Regions from separate parts of the Streptomyces sp. NPDC005863 genome, predicted to be linked through region 3. Evidence: predicted binding sites of a transcription regulator. Region 3 holds the regulator's gene; each other region holds the start of a gene.
What was found. Region 3 encodes HrcA, which represses chaperone genes, less so after heat shock. Its sites were predicted from a motif close to TTNGCACTCNGNNNNNCNGAGTGCNAA; they were not measured.
Positions count from the first base shown of each region.

Region 1: the regulator HrcA is predicted to act here: its motif matches at 5,788-5,814, upstream of groES (co-chaperone GroES).
Region 2: the regulator HrcA is predicted to act here: its motif matches at 4,349-4,375, upstream of groL (chaperonin GroEL).

Region 1 covers NZ_JBIAII010000001.1:1,162,485-1,171,760, forward strand. The annotation lists gene ACFYO9_RS04970 (WhiB family transcriptional regulator) at 309-746, shown strand; gene ACFYO9_RS04975 (LysR family transcriptional regulator) at 797-1,693, opposite strand; gene ACFYO9_RS04980 (MOSC domain-containing protein) at 1,785-2,468, shown strand; gene ACFYO9_RS04985 (SDR family oxidoreductase) at 2,533-3,306, shown strand; gene groL (chaperonin GroEL) at 3,565-5,193, opposite strand; gene groES (co-chaperone GroES) at 5,334-5,642, opposite strand; gene ACFYO9_RS05000 (polysaccharide deacetylase family protein) at 6,253-7,176, opposite strand; gene ACFYO9_RS05005 (methyltransferase domain-containing protein) at 7,259-8,497, shown strand; gene ACFYO9_RS05010 (RNA polymerase sigma factor) at 8,591-9,276, opposite strand, start outside.
Region 2 covers NZ_JBIAII010000016.1:147,873-157,148, reverse strand. The annotation lists gene ACFYO9_RS36545 (hypothetical protein) at 1,170-2,444, shown strand; gene groL (chaperonin GroEL) at 2,555-4,180, opposite strand; gene ACFYO9_RS36535 (cold-shock protein) at 4,559-4,762, opposite strand; gene ACFYO9_RS36530 (MoaD/ThiS family protein) at 5,184-5,459, opposite strand; gene thrC (threonine synthase) at 5,557-6,852, opposite strand; SAM riboswitch class I at 6,870-7,026, opposite strand; gene ACFYO9_RS36520 (glucosyl-3-phosphoglycerate synthase) at 7,163-8,107, shown strand; gene ACFYO9_RS36515 (trehalose-6-phosphate synthase) at 8,186-9,276, shown strand, end outside.
Region 3 covers NZ_JBIAII010000003.1:704,847-714,122, reverse strand. The annotation lists gene hemW (radical SAM family heme chaperone HemW) at 1-312, shown strand, start outside; gene ACFYO9_RS15520 (DUF3097 domain-containing protein) at 1,383-2,210, opposite strand; gene ACFYO9_RS15515 (MBL fold metallo-hydrolase) at 2,246-2,986, opposite strand; gene hrcA (heat-inducible transcriptional repressor HrcA) at 3,181-4,197, shown strand; gene dnaJ (molecular chaperone DnaJ) at 4,198-5,337, shown strand; gene ACFYO9_RS15500 (nitronate monooxygenase) at 5,754-6,872, shown strand; gene ACFYO9_RS15495 (16S rRNA (uracil(1498)-N(3))-methyltransferase) at 6,869-7,609, shown strand; gene ACFYO9_RS15490 (VOC family protein) at 7,651-8,043, shown strand; gene ACFYO9_RS15485 (hypothetical protein) at 8,192-8,779, shown strand; gene ACFYO9_RS15480 (S41 family peptidase) at 8,885-9,276, shown strand, end outside.

The sequences.
Region 1 (9,276 bases), on a different contig from region 3:
ACGCTCTCGGACACCTGCCCGAGCGCTTCTTCTTTCAACCGCCTCGCACTCTCAACGACGGTCACCCGAAAGAGTTACGGGGCAGTCAGCCACCTTCGGCACTCTACGTGAGGGCGCGGACACAGAGCAGAGCGCGCGGGAGACCCTCAACCTTTCATCACAAGCTATGCCCCATTTAGCGGCTTTTCTTCCCTTTTCCTGGTGTCTGTGGCTAGATTCGCAATGAGTCATATTTTCATCTCCTTAGACAGTAGATGTACGGTCATGGGCACCGTATCCGCGTCAGAACGGCACCAAGGGGACCAGCAATGGCAGATTTCTCCCGCCTTCCCGGACCGAACGCAGATCTGTGGGACTGGCAGCTCCTCGCGGCCTGCCGCGGGGTCGACAGCTCGCTCTTCTTCCACCCGGAGGGCGAGCGGGGAGCGGCGCGCAGTGCTCGTGAGAACTCCGCCAAGGAGGTCTGCATGCGGTGCCCGGTGCGCGCGGAGTGCGCCGCTCACGCGCTCGCGGTGCGCGAGCCGTACGGCGTGTGGGGCGGGCTGACCGAGGACGAGCGCGAGGAGCTCATGGGGCGTGCGCGCAACCGCCTGGTCACGACCTCGCCGGCCACGGCGGGCGGCGGCGTCTCGCACAACGCCGTGTCCCACAACTCCGTGTCCCATCACGCTGTTTCGCACGGCGCCGTTTCGCAGGGCGCCGTTTCGCAGGGTGCCGTGTCCCACAGCGCCGTGTCCCACAGCTGAAGGAACGTTTCTTCGAACGCATGCCCGCGCGGGTCCGCGCAGGGCGTCGATCAGCGGGCGGCGGCCCGCGCGAGATGGTCCAGCGTGGCGGCGACGGCCGGCACCTGTGCCAGATCCGGCAGCGTGAGCGCGACGATCTCCCGCCGCACGGCGGGTTCCACCGTCACAGTGCGGGCGCCCATGGGGCGCACCGACTCGATCGCGAGCTCGGGCAGCACCGCCACTCCCAGGCCGGCGCCGACCAGGCCGATCACCGCCGGATAGTCGTCGGTCGCGAAGTCGATCCGGGGCACGAAGCCCGCGCTCTCGCAGACCTCCACCAGTTGCCTGCGGCAGCGGGGGCAGCCCGCGATCCACGATTCGTCGGCGAACTCCCCGATGGTGACCGACTCCGCGCCGGCGAGCCGGTGCCCCTCGGGCACGAGTCCGACGAGCCGGTCCGCGAGCAGCGGCCGTACGACGAGGTCGCTCCACTCCTCCGGCCCTGCCGCCCCCTCGTACCGGAAGGCGAGCGCGACGTCGCAGTCGCCCTCGCGCAGCATCTCGACGGAGCGCGGCGGCTCGGCCTCCACGAGGGAGACGCGGGTGCCGGGGTGGGCGGCGCGCAGCGCGGCGAGGGCGCAGGGGACGAGGGTGGAACTGCCGCTGGGGAAGGAGACGAGCCGGACCCGGCCGGCGCGCAGGCCGGCGATCGCGGCGACCTCCTCCTCCGCGGCGGTGAGCCCGGCGAGGATGCCCGAGGCGTGCCGGACCAGGGCCTCGCCGGCCTGGGTCAGCCGCATCTCGCGGCCGGTGCGGATCAGCAGCGGCGTGCCGGTGGAGGATTCGAGGGCCTTCATCTGCTGGCTGACGGCGGGCTGGGTGCAGCCGAGCTCGCGGGCGGCGGCGGAGAAGGAGCCGGTGGTGCTCACGGCGCGCAGCACACGGAGATGTCGGGCCTCGATCATGTTTCGAGCATAAGCGAGGCTTGGGCGCAGTGCGAAATGCCGCCGGACAACTTTGAGGGGGGCGGCCACGAAAAGCTCTAGCCTGCTTGCCATGGAGCTTCTTTCGGTAAACGTGGGCCGCCGCACGGCCGTCGACTACACCTCGTCCCCCACCGGCCGCACCGCCATCGACAAGCGGCCGGTGCGCGGCCCCGTCCTGGTGACCGCGCCGGGCGCGAAGGGCGTCGGCGGCAGCGGTATGGCCGGCGACGAGATCGGGGACCTGCGCCACCACGGCGGCACCGACCAGGCGGTGTACGCGTACGCCCGCGAGGATCTCGACGCCTGGGAGCGGACCCTCGGACGGCCGCTGCCCGACGGCACGTTCGGCGAGAACCTCACGACGTCCGGGGTCGACGTGAACGGCGCGCGGATCGGCGAGCGCTGGCGGATCGGCTCCGACCTGGTCCTCGAGGTGACGAGCGGGCGCATTCCGTGCCGTACGTTCCAGGGCCATCTCGGTGAGACGGGGTGGGTGAAGCGGTTCACCGGGGAGCGGGCTCCCGGCGCGTATCTGCGGGTGATCGAGCCGGGTGAGATACGGGCCGGGGACGCGATCGCGATCGTGCACCGGCCGGAGCACGAGGTCACCGTCGCCCTCCAGTTCCGCGCCATCACGACCGAGACGTCGCTGCTGCCGCGGCTGCTCGCTGCGGGTGACGCCCTGCACCCCGAGACGGCCGAGCGTGCCCGCGCGTATGTGGCGCGGCAGGCCGCCCAGGATCTCGTGGGCTGACGCCGCCGCCCGGCGCCACCGGTCCCTGGTCGGTGGGCGCGGCGCGCGTCACTAGCCTTGGGCCATGACTACGGCTCTGATTACGGGATCAACCGCCGGCATCGGCGCCGCCTTCGCGCGGCGCCTCGCCGGTGACGGCCACAACCTCGTCCTGGTGGCGCGCGACACCAAGCGGCTGCGGGAGCAGGCGACCGAGCTGCACGACCGGCACGGCATCGAGGCGGAGGTGCTGACCGCCGACCTCGCGACGGACGCCGGCATCGAGGCGGTCGAGAAGCGCCTCGCGCACCGCAGGGACCCGGTCGACCTGCTGATCAACAACGCCGGGTTCGGCAACAAGGGCCGCTATCTCGAGGTCTCGATGGCCGACGAGCTGACCATGCTCAAGGTGCACTGCGAGGCGGTGCTGCGGCTGACGTCGGCGGCGGCGGAGTCGATGCGGGAGCGCGGCAGGGGCGGGGTGGTGAACGTCGCGTCGGTGGCGGCGTTCGTGCCGCGCGGGACGTACGGCGCCTCGAAGGCGTGGGTCGTGCAGTTCACCCAGGGCGCGGCGAAGGACCTGGCGGGTTCCGGGGTACGGCTGATGGCGCTCTGCCCCGGTTTCGTACGGACCGAGTTCCACGAGCGCGCCGGGATGGGCACGTCCAACATCCCGGGCTGGATGTGGCTCGACGCGGACAAGCTGGTCGCCGCGGCGCTGGCCGACTTGGCGCGGGGCCGGACCGTGTCCATTCCCGACCCGCGCTACAAGGCGCTGATGGGGGTGGTGAAGGTGACGCCGCGGGCGCTGCTGGGTGGGGTGACGTCGCGTACGGGTCGTAAGTACGGGCCCCGGTAGGCGGGGGGCTTGGGGCGGTCCCGGGGCGCGTCTGCCGGGTTCCTCGCCGTCGCCGGGTGCGGGTCGCCTTCGGCTGGTCGCGCAGTTCCCCGCGCCCCTGAGACGACTTCGGTGAGCGCCCCGTAAGGGGCGCGGGGAACTGCGCGAGGACGGACCACGACCCGCACCCGGCAAGGGAGAGCAACCCGGCACACGCACCCCCGAAAAGGCCCGAGGCCCGGCTCCCCGCACAGGGAACCGGGCCTCGGGCAACTCAGGTCAGTGCGAGTGACCGTGGCCGTGGCCGTGACCGGCCTCCGCCTCTTCCTCGGCCGGCTTCTCGACGACCAGGGTCTCGGTCGTGAGGAGCAGCGACGCGATGGACGCGGCGTTCTCGAGCGCGGAGCGGGTGACCTTGACCGGGTCGATGACGCCGGCCTTGACCAGGTCGCCGTACTCGCCGGTCGCGGCGTTGAAGCCGAAGCCCTTGTCGAGCTCGGCGACCTTCGAGGTGATGACGTAGCCCTCGAGGCCGGCGTTCTCGGCGATCCAGCGCAGCGGCTCGACGGCGGCGCGGCGGACGACGGCGACACCGGTGGCCTCGTCGCCCTCCTTGCCGAGCGAGTCGCCGAGCACCTTGGCGGCGTGCACCAGGGCGGAGCCACCACCGGAGACGATGCCCTCCTCGACCGCGGCGCGGGTCGCGGAGATGGCGTCCTCCAGACGGTGCTTCTTCTCCTTCAGCTCCACCTCGGTGGCGGCGCCGACCTTGATGACGCACACGCCGCCGGCCAGCTTCGCGAGGCGCTCCTGGAGCTTCTCGCGGTCCCAGTCGGAGTCCGTGGCGTCGATCTCGGCCTTGATCTGGGCGACGCGGCCCTCGACCTCGGCCTTGTTGCCGCCACCGTCGACGATCGTGGTGTCGTCCTTGGTGATGGTGACGCGGCGGGCGGTGCCGAGCACGTCGAGACCGACCTGGTCGATCTTGAGGCCGACCTCTTCGGCGATGACGGTGCCGCCGGTGAGGGTGGCGATGTCACCGAGCATGGCCTTGCGGCGGTCGCCGAAGCCGGGGGCCTTCACCGCGACGGCGTTGAAGGTGCCGCGGATCTTGTTCACGACCAGGGTCGACAGGGCCTCGCCCTCGACGTCCTCGGCGATGATCAGGAGCGGCTTCGAGGCGTTGGCCTGGATGACCTTCTCGAGCAGCGGCAGGAGGTCCTGGATGGAGGAGATCTTGCCCTGGTGGATCAGAATGTACGGGTCGTCGAGGACGGCCTCCATACGCTCCTGGTCGGACACCATGTACGGCGACAGGTAGCCCTTGTCGAAGGCCATGCCCTCGGTGAAGTCGAGCTCCAGGCCGAAGGTGTTGGACTCCTCGACGGTGATGACACCGTCCTTGCCGACCTTGTCCATCGCCTCGGCGATGAGCTCGCCGACCTGCGGGTCCTGGGCCGACAGACCGGCGACGGCCGCGATGTCGGCCTTGTCGTCGATCGGGCGGGCGGTGGCGAGCAGCTCCTGGGAGACGGCCGCGACGGCGGCGTCGATGCCCTTCTTCAGGGCGGCCGGGGAGGCGCCGGCGGCGACGTTGCGCAGGCCTTCCTTGACCAGGGCCTGGGCGAGCACGGTGGCGGTGGTGGTGCCGTCACCCGCGATGTCGTTGGTCTTGGTCGCCACCTCCTTCACCAGCTGGGCGCCGAGGTTCTCGTACGGGTCGTCGACCTCGACCTCACGGGCGATGGTGACGCCGTCGTTGGTGATGGTCGGGGCGCCGAACTTCTTGTCGATGACGACGTTGCGGCCGCGGGGGCCGATCGTCACCTTGACGGTGTCGGCAAGCTTGTTGACGCCGCGCTCAAGGGCGCGACGGGCGTCCTCGTCGAACTTCAGGATCTTCGCCATGGGAGCGGTTCAGCCCTCTCGAAAACTCAGGGGGGTCCGGGGGGAGCCCCCGGAATGTTCAGCAACGAACTGCGCCCCTCGCCGCCCGGCAGAGAGCGGGGTGACCAGGGGCGCAGCTCGGAAAAGCAATGCTGGGTGAATTACTTCTCGACGATCGCGAGCACGTCGCGAGCCGAGAGGACGAGGTACTCGTCGCCGTTGTACTTCACCTCGGTGCCGCCGTACTTGCTGTACAGCACGACGTCGCCGACCTTCACGTCGAGCGGCAGGCGCTCGCCGTTCTCGAAACGCCCCGGGCCCACGGCGAGGACAGCGCCCTCCTGGGGCTTCTCCTTCGCGGTGTCCGGAATGACCAGGCCGGAGGCCGTGGTCTGCTCGGCGTCGAGCGGCTGGACCACAATGCGGTCCTCGAGCGGCTTGATGGCAACCTTGGAGCTGGCGGTCGTCACGATCCGGTCTCCCCCTTCGGAGATCTCACGGGGTCAAGAGTCTGAGTGTGGCGACCAGGTGGATCCGTCGTCGCGGGTGCCGGACCTGCCCGTCGCTGTTGGCACTCTCCAGTGGGGAGTGCCAGAAGTGAGACTAGGACGGGGATTAGCACTCGGTCAAGCGGAGTGCCAGTCGACTGCGTCTGGCTTTAGCGGGTGTTCGTTGCCCTGGGCCGGGCGGGCGGCGCTTTTTCCCCTTCGGGGCAACGGTTCTCTGCGGCTTCAGGTTCCCCATGTGCGATTCGTGGGGGCCCTGGTTCCTGTGGCCCTGCACCGGGGGCTGTGCCCACCCGTTCCGCCCAGCGGAACGCCTGCCCACAGCGGGGAGCGGCCGGCTCCGGCGTGGGGTGGGCGGGGGTGGCTGGGGCCCACGGCGGGTGGGGGGTTGGGGCCGGGCCCGGGAGCAGGTGGGGTGTCGTCGGTCTGTGGGGGAGTTTTTGGGTTGCTTTTCTGGTCAGGCGTTCGATCGGGTCCACTGATTCCGCGCAGCCCGAGAGGAGTGCGGGCGCGAGCAGGCCGCACAGGAGGGCTCCGGCGAGGAGACGGCGGCGGCGCGCTCGCGCCCGGGGGGTCACAGGTAGTCCTCCAGGCGGGCCACCGCGTAGCCCCGGTCCGTGACCGTCTTCATGACCCGGCGGACCATGTCGGGCATCGTGCCCTTCCAGTCCTCACGCCCCCGGAAGTGCGTGAGGATGATGTCGCCGGGGTGCAGGTCCTTGTCCCACTCGCGCCACTCCATGTGGTCGGTGAAGGCCTCCGACGCCCACAGCGGCACCGCCTTGACGCCGCAGGACTTGGCGGCGCGCAGCGTGTCCCGGTTGTAGTTGCCGTACGGCGGACGGAAGAGCTCGGGCCGCTTGCCGTAGTGCTTCTGGATGATGTTCTGCATGTCGCAGATCTCGTGGCGCTGGTCCTCGTACGAGAGTCCGGGCAGGTAGCGGTGGTGCAGGGTGTGGTTGTTCAGGGTGACGCCGCGGTCCTGCATCTTCTTGAAGTAGCCGTAGTCCTCCTTGACCAGGTAGTCGCTGAGGAAGGCGGTGTACGGCAGGTGCAGCTCGCCCATCATCTTGAGCAGCTTCGGGTCCTTCTCGGCACCGTCGTCGATGGTCAGGAAGACGACCTTGTCCTTGGTGGGGATCGTCGTGAAGACCGGCGGCAGGCTCGCCTGGCCCTTGACCTCGAAACCCTTGCGGGTGGTGAGTCTCGGCTTGGTGCGGGGCGGCGGGGGCGCGGGGAGCGGGACCTTCGCCAGGCCCCAGCGCTTGGTCGCCGCGACGCGGGCGGCCTGGATCGCGCCGAGCTTCTGGGCGTAGGAGTCGAGGGCGCGGGCGGGCGGGGCCTTCAGCGGCTGCTGGCCGGGGGCGCCGCGCGCACCCTCGGAGTCACCGCCGGCGCAGCCCGACGCGATCGCCGACGCGGCCAGGACGGCCACCGCGGCCCGTACCTGGTTCTTCCGTCTTCTGGCGTATTTTCCTTTTTGTCGTACTAGTTGCATGGCGCCGGATCCTCGCAGCTCACGGTCGTCCGAGGGGTCCGACACCGCCGTCGGCCGCGCACCATCCACCGACTGGCCCACAATGGGGCGGGTGAACGACCCGAACACGCCGAGCGGCCACCCGACCGACCTCGGCGACCCCCTCGCCGCCTTCGCCGCCCTGCGCACCGCCGAGGGCCTGGCCCTGCTCGACGAGGTGCGGGACGTCGAGCCCGCGCAGGAGCTCGCCGCCGCCACCCGGCTGCGCCGCACGCACTCCGCGCCCCTGGTCTCGGCCGCCCTCGGGCAGGCGCGGCTGCGGCGGCGGGCCGCGGCGAAGTTCGGCGCCGAGGACGCGGCCCGGATGTTCTTCACGCCGAACGGCGTCGAGCAGTCCACCCGCTCCTCCGTCGCCGCACACCGCGCCGCGCGCTTCCAGGCCCTCGGGGTCCGCTCGCTCGCCGATCTGTGCTGCGGCATCGGCGGCGACGCGCTCGCCCTCGCGCGGGCCGGGATCTCCGTCCTTGCCGTCGACCGTGACCCGCTGACCTGCGCCGTCGCCCGCGCCAACGCGGAGGCGCTGGGGCTCGACGGGCTGATCGAGGTGCGCGAGGCCGACGTCACCGAGGTGGACACCTCCGCGTACGACGCGGTGTTCGTGGACCCGGCACGGCGCTCGTCGGGGCGCGGCCGCATCTTCGACCCGGAGTCCTATTCGCCGCCCCTGTCCTGGGCGGTCGAGACGGCGCTCAAGGCCCCGCGCGCCGCCCTGAAGATCGCCCCCGGCATCCCGCACGAGGCGATCCCCGCCGCGGCCGGCGCCGAGTGGATCTCGGACGGCGGCGACGTGAAGGAGGCCGTGCTGTGGTTCGGCACCGGCGCCGCGGCCTCGCACCGGGCGACGCTCCTGCCCGGCGGCGCCACCCTGTGGTCCCCGCTCGACACGATGCTGCCCGACCCCGGGGTGCGTCCGGTCGGGCGCTATCTGTACGAGCCGGACGGCGCCGTCATCCGCGCCCATCTGGTCGCCGAGGTCGCGGCCCGGGTCGACGGCGGACTGATCGACGAGACCATCGCGTACGTCACCTCCGACGCCCGGCACGACACCCCGTACGCCACCGCCTACGAGATCACCGACCAACTGCCCTTCGGCGTGAAGAAGCTGAAGGCGCTGCTGCGCGAGCGCGAGGTCGGGATCCTCACCGTGAAGAAGCGCGGGTCCGCCGTCGAGCCGGAGGAGCTGCGGCGCAAGGTGAAGCCGCAGGGGAAGAACGCCGCGACGGTCTTCCTGACGCGGGTGGCGGGCGCCCCGACGATGCTGATCGGCCACCCTGCCCCCTAAGGCCCAGCCCTAAGGCCCAGGCCTGGGGGCCCGAAGGCGCCGCCCCGGGCTGACGGCTGCCCACCTGCGACCCGCTGGCCGTGCCGGGGCCGGTCAGAGGCGGCAGGACGCGGCCCGTGCGAGCAGCAGCTCCCGTTCCCGCTCGGTGCCCGCCAGCGCCGCCGCCCGCTCGAACTCCGCGCAGGCCTCGGCCGCCCTGCCGAGCCGTTCGAGCAGGTCGCCGCGGACGCTGGGCAGCAGGTGGTGGTCGCGCAGGGCCGCTTCCGCGGTGAGCGCGTCGACCAGGCAGAGGCCCGGCTCCGGGCCCTGGGCCATCGAGACGGCGACCGCGCGGTTCAGCTCGACGACCGGGGACGGGCTGCGGGCGGCGAGCAGGCCGTACAGGACGGCGATCTGCTGCCAGTCGGTCTCCTCGTACGTGTGCGCCCGCGCGTGGCAGGCGGCGATGGCGGCCTGCAGCGCGTACGGGCCGAGCGCCCTGGACGAGTCGGCCGTGCCGCGGGCCCGCGCGAGGGCCGCGTATCCGCGGTCGATCAGCGTCCGGTTCCAGCGGGCCCGGCTCTGCTCCTGGAGCAGCACCGCCTCGCCGGACGGCCCGGTGCGCGCCGCCGCGCGCGAGGCCCGCAGTTCGAGGAGGGCGGCCAGGCCGTGCGCCTCGGACTCCTCGGGCATCAGGCCGGTGAGCACCCGGGCTAGGCGCAAGCCCTCCTCGCACAGGGAGGGGCGCAGCCAGTCGTCGCCCGCCGTGGCGGCGCACCCCTCGTTGAAGATCAGGTGGA
Region 2 (9,276 bases), on a different contig from region 3:
CGCGGCGTATCGATTCGCAACTTTGCCGAAGTAGGTGCCCGACCACGCGAACCCGGCCCGCGCCCCCGACCCCACCTCGACCGAGACGGCCAAGCACGAAGCCCCGGCCGCGAGAGCCGATGACCCGGCCTACGATGCCGCGCGGCTGGCGGAGTTCGTGCCGTGCCCCCGCCCACGATGAGCCGGGCCGCACCCGACGGCGAAAGTTGATGACCCGAGCGGCGATGCCGCGTGGCTGGCCGAGCGCATACCGTGGCGCCCGCCCACGATGGACCGGGCCGCACCCGGCAGCGAAAGCCGATGACCCGAGTAGGGAGGCCGCCGGGCTGGCCGAGCCCGTACCGTGGCCTCCGCCCACGATGAGCCGGGCCGCACCCGGCAGCGAACGCCGACGAGCCGACCACACCGGCCGTGGACCGAGCTCGCACCGTGGCGTCGGCGCACGATGAGCCGGGCCGCACCCGGCGATGAAAGGTGATGACCCGAGCGGGGAAGCCGCTGGGGTGGCCGAGCTCGCACCGGGGCGCCCGCCCACGATGGACCGGTCCGCACCCGGCAGCGAAAGTGGATGACCCATCCCAGCAGAGTCCGCCGCCTCACCCCTGGCCGTCCGGGTCGAAGGTCAAGTCGCGGTGTAGGGGCGGGAGTCAAGGGTGGAGCGGAGCGGAATCGGCGGAGCCGACGCGTAGCGCAGCGGAGCGCCCTTTACTGCCGGCCCGGAGGCGCCACACTCCGCAAAACCCCGGGCGGCCCCGGGGACCGTCGAAGGCACCGGGCCACCAAAGGGTGACCTCCGGGCGGCCCCGGCCTCCGGCAAACGCACCGGCCCACCGAAGTCCCGGGCGGCGGCCCCACCCCGGTCGCCTTCGCGACAGACTTTCCGTCGGTTCCCGCGCCCCGACACCCCCCACCCCCCGCCGAGTTGGCCGACGCGCCGACGCCCCGCCAGGGCCCCGCGCCCAGTCCCCCCGTACGCCGCAGGCCAACGCGTCCCGCCCCTCGCGCCCCAGCCGTAACCGGCCGAACCCGGCCTGTCCTAAAGGGTCCTGCCCCGGCCCGCATCCGGGCGCTCCCCCTACCCCGCGACTACCGGACGTACCAAAGATGGCACCGAACGTGACCGGCGCACTTCGCGTACCGCATCGAAGCCGCACCACCGGAGGGGACCCATGACCAAGCCCAGCGATCCCAACGCGTCGAACGAACCGCACGAGCCCGCCGACCCGCAGATCTCCGACGCCTTCGGGGCCGCCGCCCGCGTCACCCTGGCCCCCGGGTCCAGGGAGGCCAGGGAGCGGCCGGCCGAGGCGCCGGAGCCGGACGAGGAGTGGGCCCTGCCGAACGGCAGAGCCTGGGTGTACCTCGCCAACTCCGCGCAGGGGCTCACCCGGCCCGTCATCCTCGGCGACGGGTTCAACAGCGGGCCCAGTGAGCTGGACTTCTCCTGGGAGATCCTGGAGCGCGGCCCGTACCCGTTCATCAGCGCCCTGCGCCGACGCGGCCACGACGTCGTACTCCTCGGCTTCGACGAGCGCAGCGCCTCCATCCTGGACAACGCGCAGGTCGCCCGCGCCGCGATCCTGGAGGCGATCGCGCGGCGCCGGGGCGACCGTCCGCTGACGGTCGGCGGGTTCAGCATGGGCGGGCTCGTCACGCGGTACGCCCTCGCCAGGATGGAACATGAGGGCATCGACCACGAGACGGCGCTCTACTTCTCCTACGACAGCCCGCACCGCGGCGCGTGGATCCCCCTCGCCCTGCAGTCGTTCGCGCACTACATCCGGCGCCTCAACGCGGCGTTCTCGGACCAGATGAACAGCCCGGCCGCCCGTCAGCTGCTGTGGCAGCACATCGCCGAGTGGGACGACACCGCGGAGACCGACAAGGAGCGCGTGGAGTTCCTCGCCGAGCTGGAGCGGGTCGGCGGCTGGCCCGCGCGGCCCCGCAAGATCGGCGTCGCCAACGGCGTGCGCACCGGCGAGGGCAACGGCATCCGCGGCGGCGGGCGAGCCTTCCACGGCAAGGGCCTGGCCATCACCGGCACCCATCTGCACACCCAGCCCGCCGGCGAGAACCAACTCGTCGCGCAGTTGCGCGTGGTGACCCTGCGCAAGCCCCGTATCCACACCTCCGGCCTGCCGGAGACGGACGGCGCGCCCGGCGGCACCCTGGAGGGCTTCGGCATCCTCGCCGACGAGCTGGAGAAGATCCCGGCGATCATCGGTCTCGGCTCCGCGGCCGACATCCGCGCACACTGCTTCGTGCCGACGGTCAGCGCGATCGCGCTGCGCGACATCGACACCCACGAGAAGCTGTACGCGCCGGTGACGGCCGCCGCCGAGGAGGAGAGCGAACTGGACGAGTTCCTCTGCGCCTCCCAGAACGAGGGCCACACCCTGGTGACGGAGGAGCTCTGCAGCTGGATCCTGGACCGGCTGCCGTAGCAGTCGCGGACGGCTCCCGGAAACGCCCACAACGCCCGAGGGCGGCACCCCTTCGTGAGAAGGAGTGCCGCCCTCGGTACGTGAAGACTGGCCTGCCGAGCCGAAGCGGCTCAGAAGTCCATGTCACCGCCCGGCATGCCGCCGCCGGCCGGGGCAGCGCCCGCCTTCTCCGGCTTGTCGGCGATGACGGCCTCGGTGGTGAGGAACAGCGCGGCGATGGAGGCGGCGTTCTGCAGGGCAGAGCGCGTCACCTTCGCCGGGTCGAGGATGCCCTCGGCGATCATGTCGACGTACTCACCGGTCGCGGCGTTCAGGCCGTGGCCGACGGTCAGGTTGCGCACCTTCTCGACGACGACGCCACCCTCGAGACCACCGTTGACGGCGATCTGCTTGAGCGGGGCCTCCAGGGCGAGCTTCACGGCGTTGGCGCCGGTCGCCTCGTCACCCTGCAGGTCGAGCTTCTCGAAGACCGAGGCGGCCTGCAGCAGGGCCACGCCACCGCCGGCGACGATGCCCTCTTCGACGGCCGCCTTCGCGTTGCGGACGGCGTCCTCGATGCGGTGCTTGCGCTCCTTGAGCTCGACCTCGGTCGCGGCACCGGCCTTGATGACGGCCACGCCGCCCGCGAGCTTCGCCAGGCGCTCCTGGAGCTTCTCGCGGTCGTAGTCCGAGTCGCTGTTCTCGATCTCGGCGCGGATCTGGTTGACGCGACCCTGGACCTGGTCGCTCTCACCGGAGCCGTCGACGATCGTCGTCTCGTCCTTGGTGATGACGACCTTGCGGGCGCGGCCGAGCAGGTCGAGACCGGCGTTCTCCAGCTTGAGGCCGACCTCCTCGGAGATGACGGTGCCACCGGTGAGGATGGCGATGTCGCCGAGCATGGCCTTGCGGCGGTCACCGAAGCCCGGGGCCTTGACGGCGACGGACTTGAAGGTGCCACGGATCTTGTTGACGACCAGGGTCGACAGGGCCTCGCCCTCGACGTCCTCGGCGATGATCAGCAGCGGCTTGCCGGACTGCATGACCTTCTCGAGGAGCGGAAGGAGGTCCTTCACGTTCGAGATCTTCGAGTTGACGATCAGGATGTACGGGTCGTCGAGCGACGCCTCCATACGCTCCATGTCGGTGGCGAAGTACGCCGAGATGTAGCCCTTGTCGAAGCGCATGCCCTCGGTGAGCTCGAGCTCGAGACCGAAGGTCTGCGACTCCTCGACGGTGATGACGCCTTCCTTGCCGACCTTGTCCATCGCCTCGGCGATGAGCTCGCCGATCTGGGTGTCGGCGGCGGAGATGGAGGCGGTCGAAGCGATCTGCTCCTTGGTCTCCACGTCCTTGGCCTGCTCGAGCAGGGCGCCGGAGACGGCCTCGACGGCCTTCTCGATGCCGCGCTTGAGGGCCATCGGGTTGGCACCGGCGGCCACGTTGCGCAGACCCTCGCGCACCAGGGCCTGGGCCAGGACGGTCGCGGTCGTCGTGCCGTCACCGGCGACGTCGTCCGTCTTCTTCGCGACCTCCTTGACCAGCTCGGCGCCGATCTTCTCGTACGGGTCCTCGAGCTCGATCTCCTTGGCGATGGAGACACCATCGTTGGTGATCGTGGGGGCGCCCCACTTCTTCTCGAGGACGACGTTGCGACCCTTGGGGCCCAGGGTCACCTTGACGGCGTCGGCGAGCTGGTTCATGCCGCGCTCGAGGCCGCGCCGTGCCTCCTCGTCGAACGCGATGATCTTGGCCATGTGAAGTGGTCCTCCCGGACGGGGTGGAAATGCAAGCAAACGGATCGCACCGGCGCCCGCGACGGACGGCCTGCAAGCCTTGTGGTTCCTTGCCCCACCCGGCCTGCGGGCCTCACCGACCCGATCCAAGTTCTGTCACTCTCACGCGGAGAGTGCTAAGCCCAATGATTAGCACTCGACCCCGTCGAGTGCAAGGTGCTCCCGCGAAGCGGGATCATTGAGGGGCGGCGGTCGGGCGACGGGCGGGCGCAAGCGCCTCTTGAGGATCCGGACAGTGCCGGGCGCGCGGCGCGCGTACCCCGCGCGCACGAGGGGCCCGTACCCCTGATGGGATACGGGCCCCTCGCGATACTTGCTTCGGTGGTCGATCGCGCCGAGCTAGACGGCGAGCTTGACCATGTCCGCCTGCGGACCCTTCTGGCCCTGCGAGATCTCGAATTCGACTCGCTGACCTTCTTCAAGGGTGCGGTACCCGTCCATCTGGATCGCGCTGTAGTGGACGAAAACATCCGCACCACCGTCGACCGCGATGAAGCCGTACCCCTTCTCCGCGTTGAACCACTTGACGGTGCCCTGAGCCATGCCTAACTCCCCTATTACTGGCCCTTGCACAGGACCGCACTTCGCGGACCCGGGTCAGACCTCACCCCCCACTGATTGGGGGTGTGCGCCGGAACGCGTCGACCGCCGCTGAATGTATCTGTCCAACTGCCGTCTGCAACAGGTCAATCGGACGAGAATTCTGGGCACGCGCGATCGGTAATATGCGGAGAATTTGCCGTAATTCAGGGCAAGTCGGGCCGGGCAAAAGCCACATGGGGCTCAAATGGGCGGCGCGCATTGGCTGCTTCTTGTCGACTCCGGGTCGACTTCGTATATGCGCTCGGCACAAACGGCGAAGCACACTTCCCAACTGTACCGCGCTCAACCATGCAGAATTGCCCCCTCCGTTTCTCCGACGGAGAGGGCAATTCGGGTTAAGCAGGGTTCTTGCAGAAAAGGATCAGCCGCCGGCGACGGCCGGAATGATCGAGACGCCCGCACCGTCCGGGGTGGCGGTCTCCAGTCCCTGCTCGAACCGGACGTCGTCGTCGTTGACGTACACGTTCACGAACCGGCGCAGCTTGCCCTGGTCGTCCAGGACGCGGGCGGCGATGCCGGTGTGGTTCTTCTCCAGGTCGGCGATGACCTCCCCGAGGTTCGCCCCCTCGGCGGCGACCTCGGCCTTGCCGCCGGTGTAGGTACGCAGAATGGTGGGGATACGGACGTTGACGCTCATGGGTTTCACCTCGGGGATATCAGGGGGCGGGGGCGCCCCGTCAGGGACGCGGGGAACTGCGCGACCGGCCACGGCCGGCCCGCAGGGAAGCTACGGCCTAACCGGCGAGCCCCGCGGAGCGAAACGCCTCAAGGTTCGGCTTGATCGTGGCGGTCGCCTGGGACCTCTCGGCAACCGCGTCGAGCGTCTTGAGCCCGTCACCGGTGTTCAACACCACCGTGGTGAGGGAGGGATCGATGAGCCCCGCCTCGACGAGCTTCTTCGTGACGCCCACCGTCACCCCGCCCGCGGTCTCCGCGAAGATCCCCTCGCTCCGGGCGAGCAGCTCGATCGCTTCGACGACCTGCTCGTCGTTCACATCCTCCACCGCACCCCCCGTACGCCGCGCGATGTCGAGCACGTACGGCCCGTCGGCCGGGTTGCCGATGGCCAGCGACTTGGCGATGGTGTTCGGCTTCTGCGGGCGGACCACGTCATGGCCGGCCTTGAAGGCCGCCGACACCGGGGAGCACCCCTCCGCCTGCGCGCCGAAGATCTTGTAGGGCTTGTCCTCGACGAGGCCCAGCGCGATGAGCTCCTTCAGCCCCTTGTCGATCTTCGTGAGCTGCGATCCGGAGGCGATCGGGATGACCAGCTGGTCGGGGATGACCCAGCCCAGCTGCTCGCAGATCTCGTACGCGAGGGTCTTGGAGCCCTCGCCGTAGTACGGCCGCAGGTTGACGTTGACGAAGCCCCAGCCCTCGCCCAGCGGGTCGCCGATGAGCTCGGAGCAGAAGCGGTTCACGTCGTCGTAGTTGCCCTCGATGCCGACGAGCTCGCCGCCGTAGACCGCGGCCATGACGACCTTGCCCTGCTCCAGGTCGTGCGGGATGAACACGCAGGAGCGGAAGCCGGCGCGGGCGGCGGCGGCGCCGACGGCGCCCGCGAGGTTGCCGGTGGAGGAGCAGGACAGGGTGGTGAAGCCGAAGGCGCGCGCCGCTTCGAGGGCCTGCGCGACGACGCGGTCCTTGAAGGAGTGCGTGGGGTTGCCGGAGTCGTCCTTGACAAACAACTTGCCCTGTTGGACGCCGAGTTCGGCGGCGAGGTTGTCGGCCTTGACGAGCTTGGTCCAGCCCGGGTTCAGGTTCGGCTTGTCGGCCACGTCGGCGGGGACGGGCAGCAGCGGGGCGTAGCGCCAGATGTTGGCGGGGCCCGCCTCGATCTGCTTGCGCAGGGACTCCGGGTCGCCGAGGGGCAGGTCGTACGCGACTTCGAGGGGGCCGAAACACTCGGCGCAGGCGAAGATCGGGCCGAGCGGGAAAGTGGTGCCGCATTCCCGGCAGGAGAGTCCCGATGCGGGGCCGAGGTCTACGGAGGTGGTGGTGTTCTCGGTGGCGACAGTCTGCACAGCCATGGAGGCGAGGCCCTTTCTCCTCATCTTCCTCGCGACGCATCTCGCCGCGAGACGGATTTGGCACCTTCCCTAGCCGGGAGCCTCGCGGCGCTGATCACTTGATCGCGTACGAGACCGGCTGGAGGGTTGCCGGGGCTTCAACGGGCCGTATCCCTCTGCCCCTCTGGATGAGCGGTATTCGATTGTGTGACGCCCGGGACCCCCGACATGCGGTGGTCATCGGCGTTGTTCAAGACTGTAACCGAAGCCCCGGACCCTAGAGATAGTCGTCCGAACCGCGAGATGGATCACATATGGGAGGACTGCGACCGTGCTGGAAGAGGTCGAGCACTGGCTGAGCAGGCGTTCCTGGTCCGTCGCCGACCGCCCGCTGGATCTCCTGGTCGCCGCCAAACGCGCGTCAGGAACCTCGGTGAGCGTCGTACTGCCCGCGCTCGACGAGGAGGGAACGGTCGGCGAGATCGTCACCAAGATCCGCCGCGCACTGATGGAGGAGGTCCCGCTGGTCGACGAGCTCGTGGTGATCGACTCCGGCTCCTCGGACCGTACGGCCGAGGTGGCGTCGGCGGCGGGCGCCAGGGTCGTGCACCGGGACGAGATCCTGCCGCGCCTGACTCCGGTGCCCGGCAAGGGCGAGGTGCTGTGGCGCTCGCTCCTGGTGACGGGCGGGGACGTCGTGGCGTTCGTCGACGCGGATCTGCGGGAGTTCTCCGCGGACTTCGTCTCGGGCATCGTGGGCCCGCTGCTCACCGACCCGGACGTGGCCTTCGTGAAGGCGATGTACGACCGGCCGCTGGGGTCGGCCGCGGGGCAGGGCGGCCGGGTGACGGAGCTGATGGCGCGCCCGCTCCTGAACATGCACTGGCCGCTGCTCGCGGGGTTCGTCCAGCCGCTGGGCGGCGAGTACGCGGCGCGCAGGTCGCTCCTGGAGCGGCTGCCGTTCCCCGTGGGGTACGGCGTGGAGCTGGGGCTGCTCGTCGACGCGCTGCACACGGTGGGTCTGGACGCGCTGGCGCAGGTGGACGTGGGGGTGCGCAGGCACCGGCACCAGGACGGGCAGGCGCTCGGGCGGATGGCGGCGGCGATCTACCGGACGGCGCAGCTGCGGCTGGCGCGCGGCCATCTCCTGCGGCCGGAGCTGACGCAGTTCGAGCGGGGGGCGGACGGGTTCGTGCCGCGCACGTATCCGGTCGACACGGAGGAGCGCCCTCCGATGACGGGCATCGCGGAGTACGCGCACCGTCGCGTGGCGTAGGGCGTCACATCCGGCCAGGCCGTACGCGGAGTCCGTCCGTACGTTTGCCCGAGCCCGTCACGGGCTACGTTTTGCCACATGGTCTCCGAGTCCGCATCGTCAGCAGCAGCACGATCGTCAGCAGCAGCGCAGGTACTCGTCGCGTCCAACCGCGGCCCCGTCTCGTACACCGTGGGTGAGGACGGGGAGCTGACCGCGAAACGCGGGGGCGGCGGTCTGGTCTCCGGGCTCAGCGCCATCGGTGACGACGCGGACGCGCTGTGGGTGTGCGCGGCGCTCGGCGACGGCGACCGCGAGGCGGTGCGGCGGGGCGTCGGCGAGCCGGGCGTACGGATGCTGGACATCGACGCGGACGTCCACGCGGACGCGTACAACGGCATCGCCAACTCGGTGCTGTGGTTCGTCCACCACATGCTGTACCAGACGCCGCTGGAGCCGGTCTTCGGGCCGGAGTTCCGCGCGCGGTGGGCGGCGTACGAGAGGTACAACCGGGCCTTCGCCGAGGCGCTGGCGGCGGAGGCGGCGCCGGGCGCGGCGGTCCTGGTGCAGGACTACCACCTGACGCTGGTGCCGGGGATGCTCCGCGAGCTCCGGGAGGACGTGCGGATCGGCCACTTCTCACACACGCCGTGGGCGCCCGTCGACTACTTCCGGATGCTGCCGGACGACGTGGCCGAGCAGGTGCTGCGCGGGATGCTGGGCGCCGACCGGCTGGGGTTCCTCACCGGGCGGTGGGCGGACGCGTTCACGGAGTGCTGTGTGCGGGTCGTCGGCGGGACATCGGGCACCCGGATCGGGGTGCACGGGCTCGGCGCCGACGCGGACTTCCTGCGGGAGCGCTCGCGGCGGGACGACGTCGAGGAGCGGATGCGGACGCTGCGCGGGCAGGCGGGTACGCAGGACGGGGAGGACCGGAAGCTGATCGTCCGGGTGGACCGGACGGAGCTGTCGAAGAACATCGTGCGCGGCCTGCACGCCTACCGCGAGCTCCTCGACACCCACCCCGAGTGGCGCGAACGCGTCGTGCACGTCGCCTTCGCCTACCCCTCGCGGCAGGACCTGGCGGTGTACCGCGAGTACACGGCGGAGGTCTCCCGGGTCGCCGAGTCCATCAACTCCGCGTACGGGACGCCCGGCTGGACCCCGGTCCTGCTGCACGTCGACGACGA
Region 3 (9,276 bases):
GTGGGGGGCGTGCGGTGGTGGAACGTCAAGCATCCCGGGGCGTACGCGGGGGCGCTGGCGGGGGGTGGGTCGCCCGGAGCCGGGCGAGAACTCCTCTCCGCGGAGGACCGACGAGTGGAACGCATCCTCCTCGAGCTCAGGCTGCGCGACGGCTGCCCGCTGTCGCTCCTCAGGGAGGAGGGGCTCTCGGCCTCGCGCCGGGCGCTGGAGGAGGGCCTCCTGGAACGCACCCCGTACGCGGAGGGCCGCGCGGTCCTCACCCTGCGGGGCCGCCTGCTGGCGGATGCGGTGGTACGGGACCTGGTGGACTGACCCTGGCCCCTGGGCCTCCCGCACCCTCGATCCGGCGCCCGGCGCCGGGGCGGGTGGGGCCCCCGCCGCTCCGCGCCGGGCCCAGGCGGGGGTGGGCTCCCCCGACCCCCCTCTGACGGCACAAACAGCCCCGCCGCTCCGCGGCGGATGTTCCCCACCCACCCACCCGTTTACCCCGCGCCGCATGGTTGGAGTAGGGGCGGGTGGGTGAACCCACCTCGCGCTGTGCGGCTGGAGTGGGGGCTGGGTGGGTGGGTTTTCGGGTCGCGGGGTTCGGTTGGGGTGGGTGGGGTCACCTCGTGCCGCTCGGCTGGAGTAGGCCCGGGTGGGTGGGCTTTCGCCGCGACGTCCGGTTGGGGTGGGGGCACCGGGTGGGTGGGTTTTCGCGTCGCGATGTCTGGCTGGAGTGGGGCTCGGGTGGGTGGGGTCACTTCGCGACGTCCGGTTGGAGTGGGCCGTGGTGGGTGGATTCACCGCGACGTCCGGTTGGAGTGGGGGCCGGGGGGGGTGGGTTTTCGCGTCGGGGGGTTCGGTTGGCATGAGGGCTGGGTGGGAGTCACCGCGCCGTCCGGCTGGAGTGGGGGCCGGGTGGGACGGTTTTCGCGTCGCAGGGTTCGGCTGGAGTGAGGCACCGGGTGGGTGGGGCTTCACCTCGCGGCGTACTGCTGACGTGGGGTGGAGGCGGGTGGGTGGGTTGTGTCCCCGCCTCGTACTGCTGGGGTAGGGCGGGCGTCGTGCGGTTGCCCGGGGCTGGAAGCGTTCACGCCCCGCGGTGTCGCCCCACCGGGCCGCACCCGCGTACGAGACGGGAGGGGACGTGGGGGTATGTGCGCACGGAGCACCGAGCACGCTGTAGCAATGTTGTTCGCGAGGCGTGGCGAACAGTGGATGGCGAGTACGCACATACCCCCGCGGCCCCGCACCCAAAAACAAACCCAAGGCGCAGACGCCCACGCTCCCGCGGCCCCGCACCCAAAAACAAACCCAAGGCGCAGACGCCCACGCCCCCGTGGCCCGCACCCACAAACGAACCCAAGGCGACACCCGCCCAGGGCACCCCCGCCAACCCCCTACGCCAGCGTCACGAAGTCGATCAGTTCCTCCACGCGGCCCAGGAGTGCCGGCTCCAGGTCCTTGTAGCTGCGCACCGAGCCCAGGATCCGCTGCCACGCCGCCCCCGTGTTCTCCGGCCAGCCGAGCGCCCGGCACACGCCGGTCTTCCAGTCCTGGCCCCGCGGGACCCTGGGCCACTCCGCGATGCCGACCGACGCCGGCTTCACCGCCTCCCAGACGTCGATGTAGGGGTGGCCCACCACCAACGCGTGCGCGCTCGTGACCTCCGCCGCGATGCGGGACTCCTTGGAGCCGGGGACCAGGTGGTCCACGAGGACGCCGAGGCGCGCGTCCGGACCCGGTGCGAACTCCGCGACGATCGCGGGCAGGTCGTCGATGCCCTCCAGGTACTCCACGACCACGCCCTCGATGCGCAGGTCGTCGCCCCAGACCCGTTCCACCAGCTCCGCGTCGTGCCGCCCCTCCACGTAGATGCGCCCCGCCCGGGCGACCCGGGCCCGCGCCCCGGGCACGGCCACCGACCCGGAGGCCGTACGGGAGGGCCGGGGCGAGGGCGAGGAAGGTGAACCCGCCGCGGGGCGGACCAGCGTCACAGGGCGGCCGTCCAGGAGGAACCCCCGCGGCTCCATGGGAAAGACGCGGTGCTTGCCGAAGCGGTCCTCCAGCGTCACCGTCGGCCCCTGCGCCGTCTTCTCGCACCGGATCACCGCCCCGCAGAAACCGGTGGTCAGCTCCTCGACCACGAGGCCGGCGTCCGCCGCCACCTCCGGTACGGGCTTCGGCTTCTTCCAGGGGGGCGTGAGATCGGCGGAGTACTGGCGCATTCTGCCGACGATAGGAAGAGTCGCGGCCGACCGGGTCACGACACGCCGAAGCGCTCCGCCAGCGTGTCGCGCTGCGCGCGGACAAAGGCCGCATTCACCGCGGCACCGTGCCCCGGCACGTACACCGCGTCCTCGCCGCCGAGGTCGAGGAGCCGGTCCAGCGCCGCCGACCAGTGCCGCGGCGCCGCGTCCGGACCCGCCTGCGGTTCGCCCGACTCCTCGACGAGGTCTCCGCAGAAGACCACCTCCCGCCCGCCGTCGGTGCCCGGCACCAGGACCGCCAGATCGTGCGCGGTGTGCCCGGGGCCGACGTTCGCGAGCAGCACCTGGACGCCGCCCAGGTCGAGCGTCCACTCCCCGCACACCAGATGGTGCGGGCGGACCAGGAGGTCGGCCGCCTCGGCCGCCGCCCCCGCGTCGAGACCGTGCCGCACCGCGTCCGCGCGCAGCTCGTCGCGCCGCTCGGTGAGGACCGTCTCGACGCCCACCGCCCCGTACACCCGCACCCCCGCGAAGGCCGCCGCCCCGAGCACGTGGTCGAAGTGCGGGTGGGTGAGTGCGAGATGGGTCACCCGGCGGGCGCCGCCGAGGACGCGGCGGGCAGCGGTGCGCAGGGCCGCGCCCTCGGCCAGGCTCGACCCCGCCTCGATCATGAGCGCCGCGTCGTCGCCGACGACCAGCCCCGCCGTGCAGTCCCAGACGGGCAGCCGCCGCCGCCCCACCCGCGGCGCCAGCCGTTCCCAGCCCGCCGCTTCCCATGCCGGCCTCACGTCCATACGGTGACGCTATCCGCACCGGCCGTCTCCGGCAGGACACCGGGGGGCCGCCCTTGCCGGGGCCGTACCCCACGCCCGTACACTGACCCTTTGGAAGACTGGCACTCACCCGCGGGGAGTGCCAGGCGGGGGCTCGGGGGACACCGGGGCCCGTCGCGGACCGTGGACGACGCAGACAGCTGGAGGTGTGCGCGATGCTCAATGAACGCAGGCTCGAAGTGCTGCGCGCCATCGTCCATGACTATGTCGGGACGGAGGAGCCCGTCGGCTCCAAGGCGCTCACCGAGCGGCACCGTCTGGGGGTCTCCCCGGCCACCGTCCGCAACGACATGGCCGCGCTGGAGGAGGAGGGGTTCATCGCCCAGCCGCACACCAGCGCCGGGCGCATCCCGACGGACAAGGGCTACCGCCTGTTCGTCGACAGGCTCGCCGGTGTGAAGCCGATGACCGCGCCCGAGCGCCGGGCCATCCAGAACTTCCTGGACGGCGCCGTCGACCTCGACGACGTGGTGGGGCGCACGGTGCGGCTGCTCGCGCAGTTGACGCGGCAGGTCGCCGTCGTGCAGTACCCCTCGCTCACGCGGTCCACGGTGCGGCACGTGGAGTTGCTCTCGCTGGCTCCCGCGCGGCTGATGCTCGTACTGATCACGGACACCGGCCGGGTCGAGCAGCGGATGATCGACTGCCCGGCGCCGTTCGGCGAGAGTGCGCTCGCGGATCTGCGGGCGCGGCTCAACAGCCGGGTGGCGGGCCGCCGCTTCACGGATGTGCCGCAGCTCGTGCAGGATCTGCCCGAGGCCTTCGAGACCGAGGACCGCGGCACCGTGTCGACGGTCCTCGCCACCCTCCTCGAGACGCTCGTGGAGGAGACAGAGGAGCGGTTGATGATCGGCGGCACCGCCAATCTCACCCGCTTCGGACATGACTTTCCCCTCACCATCCGGCCCGTGCTGGAGGCACTGGAGGAGCAGGTCGTGCTCCTCAAGTTGCTTGGTGAGGTACAGGATTCGGGTATGGCCGTACGGATCGGTCACGAGAACGCCCATGAGGGACTCAGCTCCACGTCCGTGGTCTCGGTCGGCTACGGTTCGGGGAGCGAGGCAGTCGCCAAACTCGGCGTGGTCGGACCGACCCGCATGGACTATCCGGGAACGATGGGAGCAGTACGCGCAGTGGCACGTTACGTCGGACAGATCCTGGCGGAGTCGTAAGTGGCCACGGACTACTACGCCGTACTCGGCGTGCGCCGCGACGCTTCCCAGGACGAAATCAAGAAGGCCTTCCGCAGGCTGGCGCGTGAGCTTCACCCGGACGTGAATCCGGACCCGAAGACTCAGGAGCGCTTCAAGGAGATCAACGCCGCGTACGAGGTGTTGTCGGACCCGCAGAAGAAGCAGGTCTACGACCTCGGCGGGGATCCGCTGTCCCAGGCGGGCGGCGGCGGAGGCGCGGGCGGCTTCGGCGCCGGTGGCTTCGGCAACTTCTCCGACATCATGGACGCGTTCTTCGGTACGGCGTCGCAGCGCGGGCCCCGCTCGCGCACGCGCCGCGGCCAGGACGCCATGATCCGCCTGGAGATCGACCTCGACGAGGCGGCCTTCGGCACCACCAAGGACATCCAGGTCGACACGGCGGTCGTCTGTACGACCTGCAGCGGTGAAGGCGCCGCGCCGGGGACGTCCGCCCAGACGTGTGACATGTGCCGCGGTCGCGGTGAGGTGTCGCAGGTCACGCGGTCCTTCCTCGGCCAGGTCATGACCTCGCGGCCCTGCCCGCAGTGCCAGGGGTTCGGCACGGTCGTGCCCACCCCGTGCCCCGAGTGCGCCGGCGACGGCCGCATCCGGTCGCGGCGGACGCTCACCGTGAAGATCCCGGCCGGTGTCGACAACGGCACCCGGATCCAGCTCGCGGGCGAGGGCGAGGTCGGCCCCGGCGGCGGCCCCGCGGGCGACCTGTACGTGGAGATCCACGAGCTGCCGCACGAGGTCTTCCAGCGGCGCGGCGACGATCTGCACTGCACGGTGACCATCCCGATGACGGCGGCGGCGCTCGGCACGAAGGTGCCGTTGAAGACGCTCGACGGCATGGAGGAGATCGACATCCGGCCGGGCACGCAGTCCGGCCAGTCGGTCCCGCTGCACGGCCGCGGCATCACGCATCTGCGCGGCGGCGGCCGCGGTGACCTCATCGTGCACGTCGAGGTCCTCACGCCCACGAAGCTCGATGCCGAGCAGGAGCGGGTGCTGCGGGAGCTGGCGCAGCTGCGGGGCGAGGAACGGCCCACGGGGCAGTTCCAGCCGGGGCAGCAGGGGTTGTTCTCGCGGCTCAAGGATGCGTTCAACGGGCGGTAGCGCCTGGAGCGGTGACTTCGGCCCCCGGCGACGGTTCCTCCGTGCCGGGGGCTTTGTCTGTCGTCTCGTCCGCGGGTGGTGGGGGCTGGTCGCGCAGTTCCCCGCGCCCCTAAAAGCACCGCCCGCGCCCCCCCTGGCGGGCCGCGCAGCGGCCCGTTCAGGGGCGCGGGGAACTGCGCGAGCAACCCCAGGCGGCCCGCACCCGCCAGCGGGGTGTAGGGGGCAGACGGGCCGGCGCGCCCCTGGGGGCCGCGTAGCGGGCCCTGAAGGGGCGCGGGGAACTGCGCGAGCAACCCAGCACGGCCCGCACCCGCCGGGCGGGGGCCAGAGGGCAGACGAGGCGGCGCACGCCAGACGCACGCCCGGCGCGGGGTACGCGATTCGGTGCGGGTCAAGACGCGTGGCACGATGCGTGCATGAGCTCCGCACCTACCGATCTCTGCCGCCACCCGATCGTGCAGGCGCCCATGGCGGGCGGCGCCAGTGGGCCGCAGCTGGCCGCCGCCGTCGCCGAGGCCGGTGGGCTCGGGTTCCTCGCCGCCGGGTACAAGACCGCCGACGGGATGTACCAGGAGATCAAACAGGTGCGGGGGCTCACCTCGCGGCCCTTCGGCGTCAACCTGTTCATGCCGCAGCCCGACACCGCGGACGCCGCCGCCGTCGAGGTCTACCGCAGCCAGCTCGCCGGCGAGGCGACCTGGTACGAGACGGAACTCGGCGACCCCGACAGCGGACGCGACGACGGCTACGACGCCAAGCTCGCGATCCTGCTCGACGACCCGGTGCCGCTGGTCTCCTTCACCTTCGGCTGTCCCACCCGCGACGTCCTCGACGCCTTCGCCCGGGTCGGCACCCAGACCGTCGTCACCGTCACCACGGCCGAGGAGGCCCAGACCGCCCAGTGGGCCGGCGCCGACGCCGTCTGTGTGCAGGGCATCGAGGCGGGCGGGCACCAGGGGACGCACCGGGACAACCCCGAGACCGACGGCGCCGGGATCGGGCTGCTCTCCCTCATCACCCAGGTCCGCGAGACCGTGCAGATCCCCATCGTCGCGGCGGGCGGCCTGATGCGCGGCGCGCAGATCGCCGCGGTGCTCGCGGCGGGCGCGGACGCGGCACAGCTCGGCACCGCCTTCCTGGTCACCCCCGAGTCGGGCGCCAACCCGCTGCACAAGCAGGCCCTGACCAACCCCTTGTTCGTCCGCACGGAGCTGACCCGCGCCTTCTCCGGCCGGCCCGCCCGCGGCCTGGTCAACCGGTTCATGCGCGAGCACGGCCCGTACGCCCCCGCCGCCTACCCGCAGGTCCACCACCTCACCAGCGGTCTGCGCAAGGCCGCGGCGAAGGCCGGGGACGCCCAGGCCATGGCGCTCTGGGCCGGGCAGGGCCACCGGCTCGCCAGGGAGCTGCCCGCCGGACAGCTCGTGGAGGTGCTCGCCGCCGAACTGGCCGAGGCCAGGGCCGCGTCGGCGGGCGGCGCTCCGGGCCTGCCGGGAACCCCGGGCACTCCGGGCACGCCGGGCGGTGCGGTGTGACCGCGCCCGTCTTCGTCGTCGAGGACGTCACCGCGGGCGGCGACGGACGGTACGTACTGGACGGGCCCGAGGGGCGGCACGCCGTCTCCGTGAAGCGGCTGCGCGCCGGTGAGGACGTCGTCCTGACCGACGGGGCCGGGCGGTGGGCCCGGTGCGAGGTCCTCGGCACGGAGGGCAAGGACCGCCTCGTGCTGTCCATGGACGCCGTGTCGGAGGAGCCCGAGGAGTCGCCGCGCATCACCGTCGTGCAGGCCCTGCCCAAGGGCGACCGGGGCGAACTGGCCGTGGAGACCATGACGGAGACCGGCGTCGACGCCGTCGTCCCGTGGACCGCCGCGCGCTGCATCACGCAGTGGAAGGGCGACCGCGGCCTCAAGGCCCTCGCCAAGTGGCGGGCCACCGCGCGCGAGGCGGGCAAGCAGTCGCGCCGCGTCCGCTTCCCCGAGGTGGCCGACGCCGCCTCGACCAAGCAGGTCGCGGCCCTCCTCGCGGACGCCGACTTCGCGGCCGTCCTGCACGAGGAGGGCAGCGAGCCGCTGGCCACCGCCCAACTTCCCGCCGCCGGACACATCGTGCTGGTCGTCGGCCCCGAAGGGGGCGTATCGCCGGACGAGTTGGCGGCCTTCTCGGACGCGGGCGCGAAGCCGTACCGTCTGGGACGCAGCGTGCTGCGCACGTCGACGGCGGGGACGGCGGCGACCGCGCTGCTGCTCGGGCGGACGGGCCGCTGGTCCTGACCCCACCCCTTTGAAGGCTGACGGCCACATGGGAGGCCACGTTGGAACTCGCCCAGGTCCGGCTGCTCGTCACGGACTTCCCCGCCTGTTACCGCTTCTACGCCCATGTCCTCGGCCTCAAGCCCCAGTCGGGCGCCGAGGAGGGCCCGTACGAGAAGTTCAGCCCGGCCGTGGGCGCCGCGGGCATCGCGCTGCAGGACCGCTCGATGATGGCCGGACTCCTCGGCGAGCTGGCCGAGCAGGCGTCCGGGCACCGCTCGCTGGTGGTGCTGCGGGTCGACGACCTGGACGCGTACTGCGCGCGGATCGTCGAACACGGGGGCGTCCTCGCGCACGGCCCGGCCCCGATGACCGAACGCATGCGGGTGGCCCATCTCAAGGACCCCGAGGGGAACTTGGTGGAGCTCCAGGAGTGGCAGCTGCTGCGTTCCTGAGGAATCGTTCCCGCCGAAAGCCACTGGGCGCATCGGACGCAAACCGGTCTACCGCCCCGCCGCCCGCGGTGGCACCCTGCCGCACATGGGGGCATTGAGGCGCATACGACACCGATCGGCGTACCGCTCACCGTCACGGCCGGTCCGCGTGCGGCGGCTGGGGATCGCGGCCGCTCTGGCGACCGCCGCCGCGCTCGGCATGACCGCGTGCGATCCGGTCGACGCCGGGATGAACACCTCGGCGGTCGCGTTCACCACCGACCAGGTGGCCACCAGAGCGCTGGAGCGGCAACACGCCGACGTGGCCTGGCTCAGCTGCACCGGCCGGTTCGACGGCAAGGTGACGCCGGGGAACCAGAAGTCCGCCCGCGGCACCGCGATCCGTGTCGACTGCCAGGGCGAGACCGACAACGGCAAGAAGATCACCCTCAAGGGCAAGGTGCGCTCGCTCGTCGACGGCGACTGCGTCCGCGGCGACCTCAGGGCCTGGATCGACGGCAAGCAGTGGTTCCGCGTCGGCGTGCTGGGCAACTGCGCCGAGGGCGACGGCGACAACGGCGGGGGCGGCGGGACCGAGCCGTCCCAGCCCAGGCCGGCCCCGCCCCGGCCGACCCTCACTCACCGCCCGCCGCCCTCCCACGAGCAGCCCCGGCCCGCGCCCACCACCACCGTCACCGTGACCGTCACCGCGGACCCGCCGCCCAAGCCCACCTGCCCCTGCACGCCCGGCAAATGAGCCGGTGGCGGCGGCGGGCGGCACCGGGCGCGACACCGGGCGCGGTGTCGGGCAAGTGATCGAAACCGCTGTCGGCGCAGGCCGAGGCTGCCTAGGCTGGCCGGTGTGACAGAGGCAGCGCACACCACCGCGTATCTCCGATTCCCGCACATCCACGGCGAGTTGGCCGCCTTCACGGCCGAGGACGACGTCTGGGTCGCACCCCTGGACGGGGGCCGCGCCTGGCGGGTCAGCGCCGACAACATGCCCGTGAACCACCCCCGGTTCTCCCCGGACGGCACGACCGTCGCCTGGACCTCCACCCGCGACGGAGCCCCCGAGGTGCACATCGCGCCCCTGGACGGCGGCCGGTCCGAGCGGCTGACGTACTGGGGGAGCGGGAAGACCGCCGTGCGCGGCTGGACCCCCGACGGGCGGGTCCTCGCGGTCAGTTCGGCCGGCCAGGCCTCGCTGCGCCGCACCTGGGCGCGGGCCGTCCCGCTCGACGGCGGACCCGC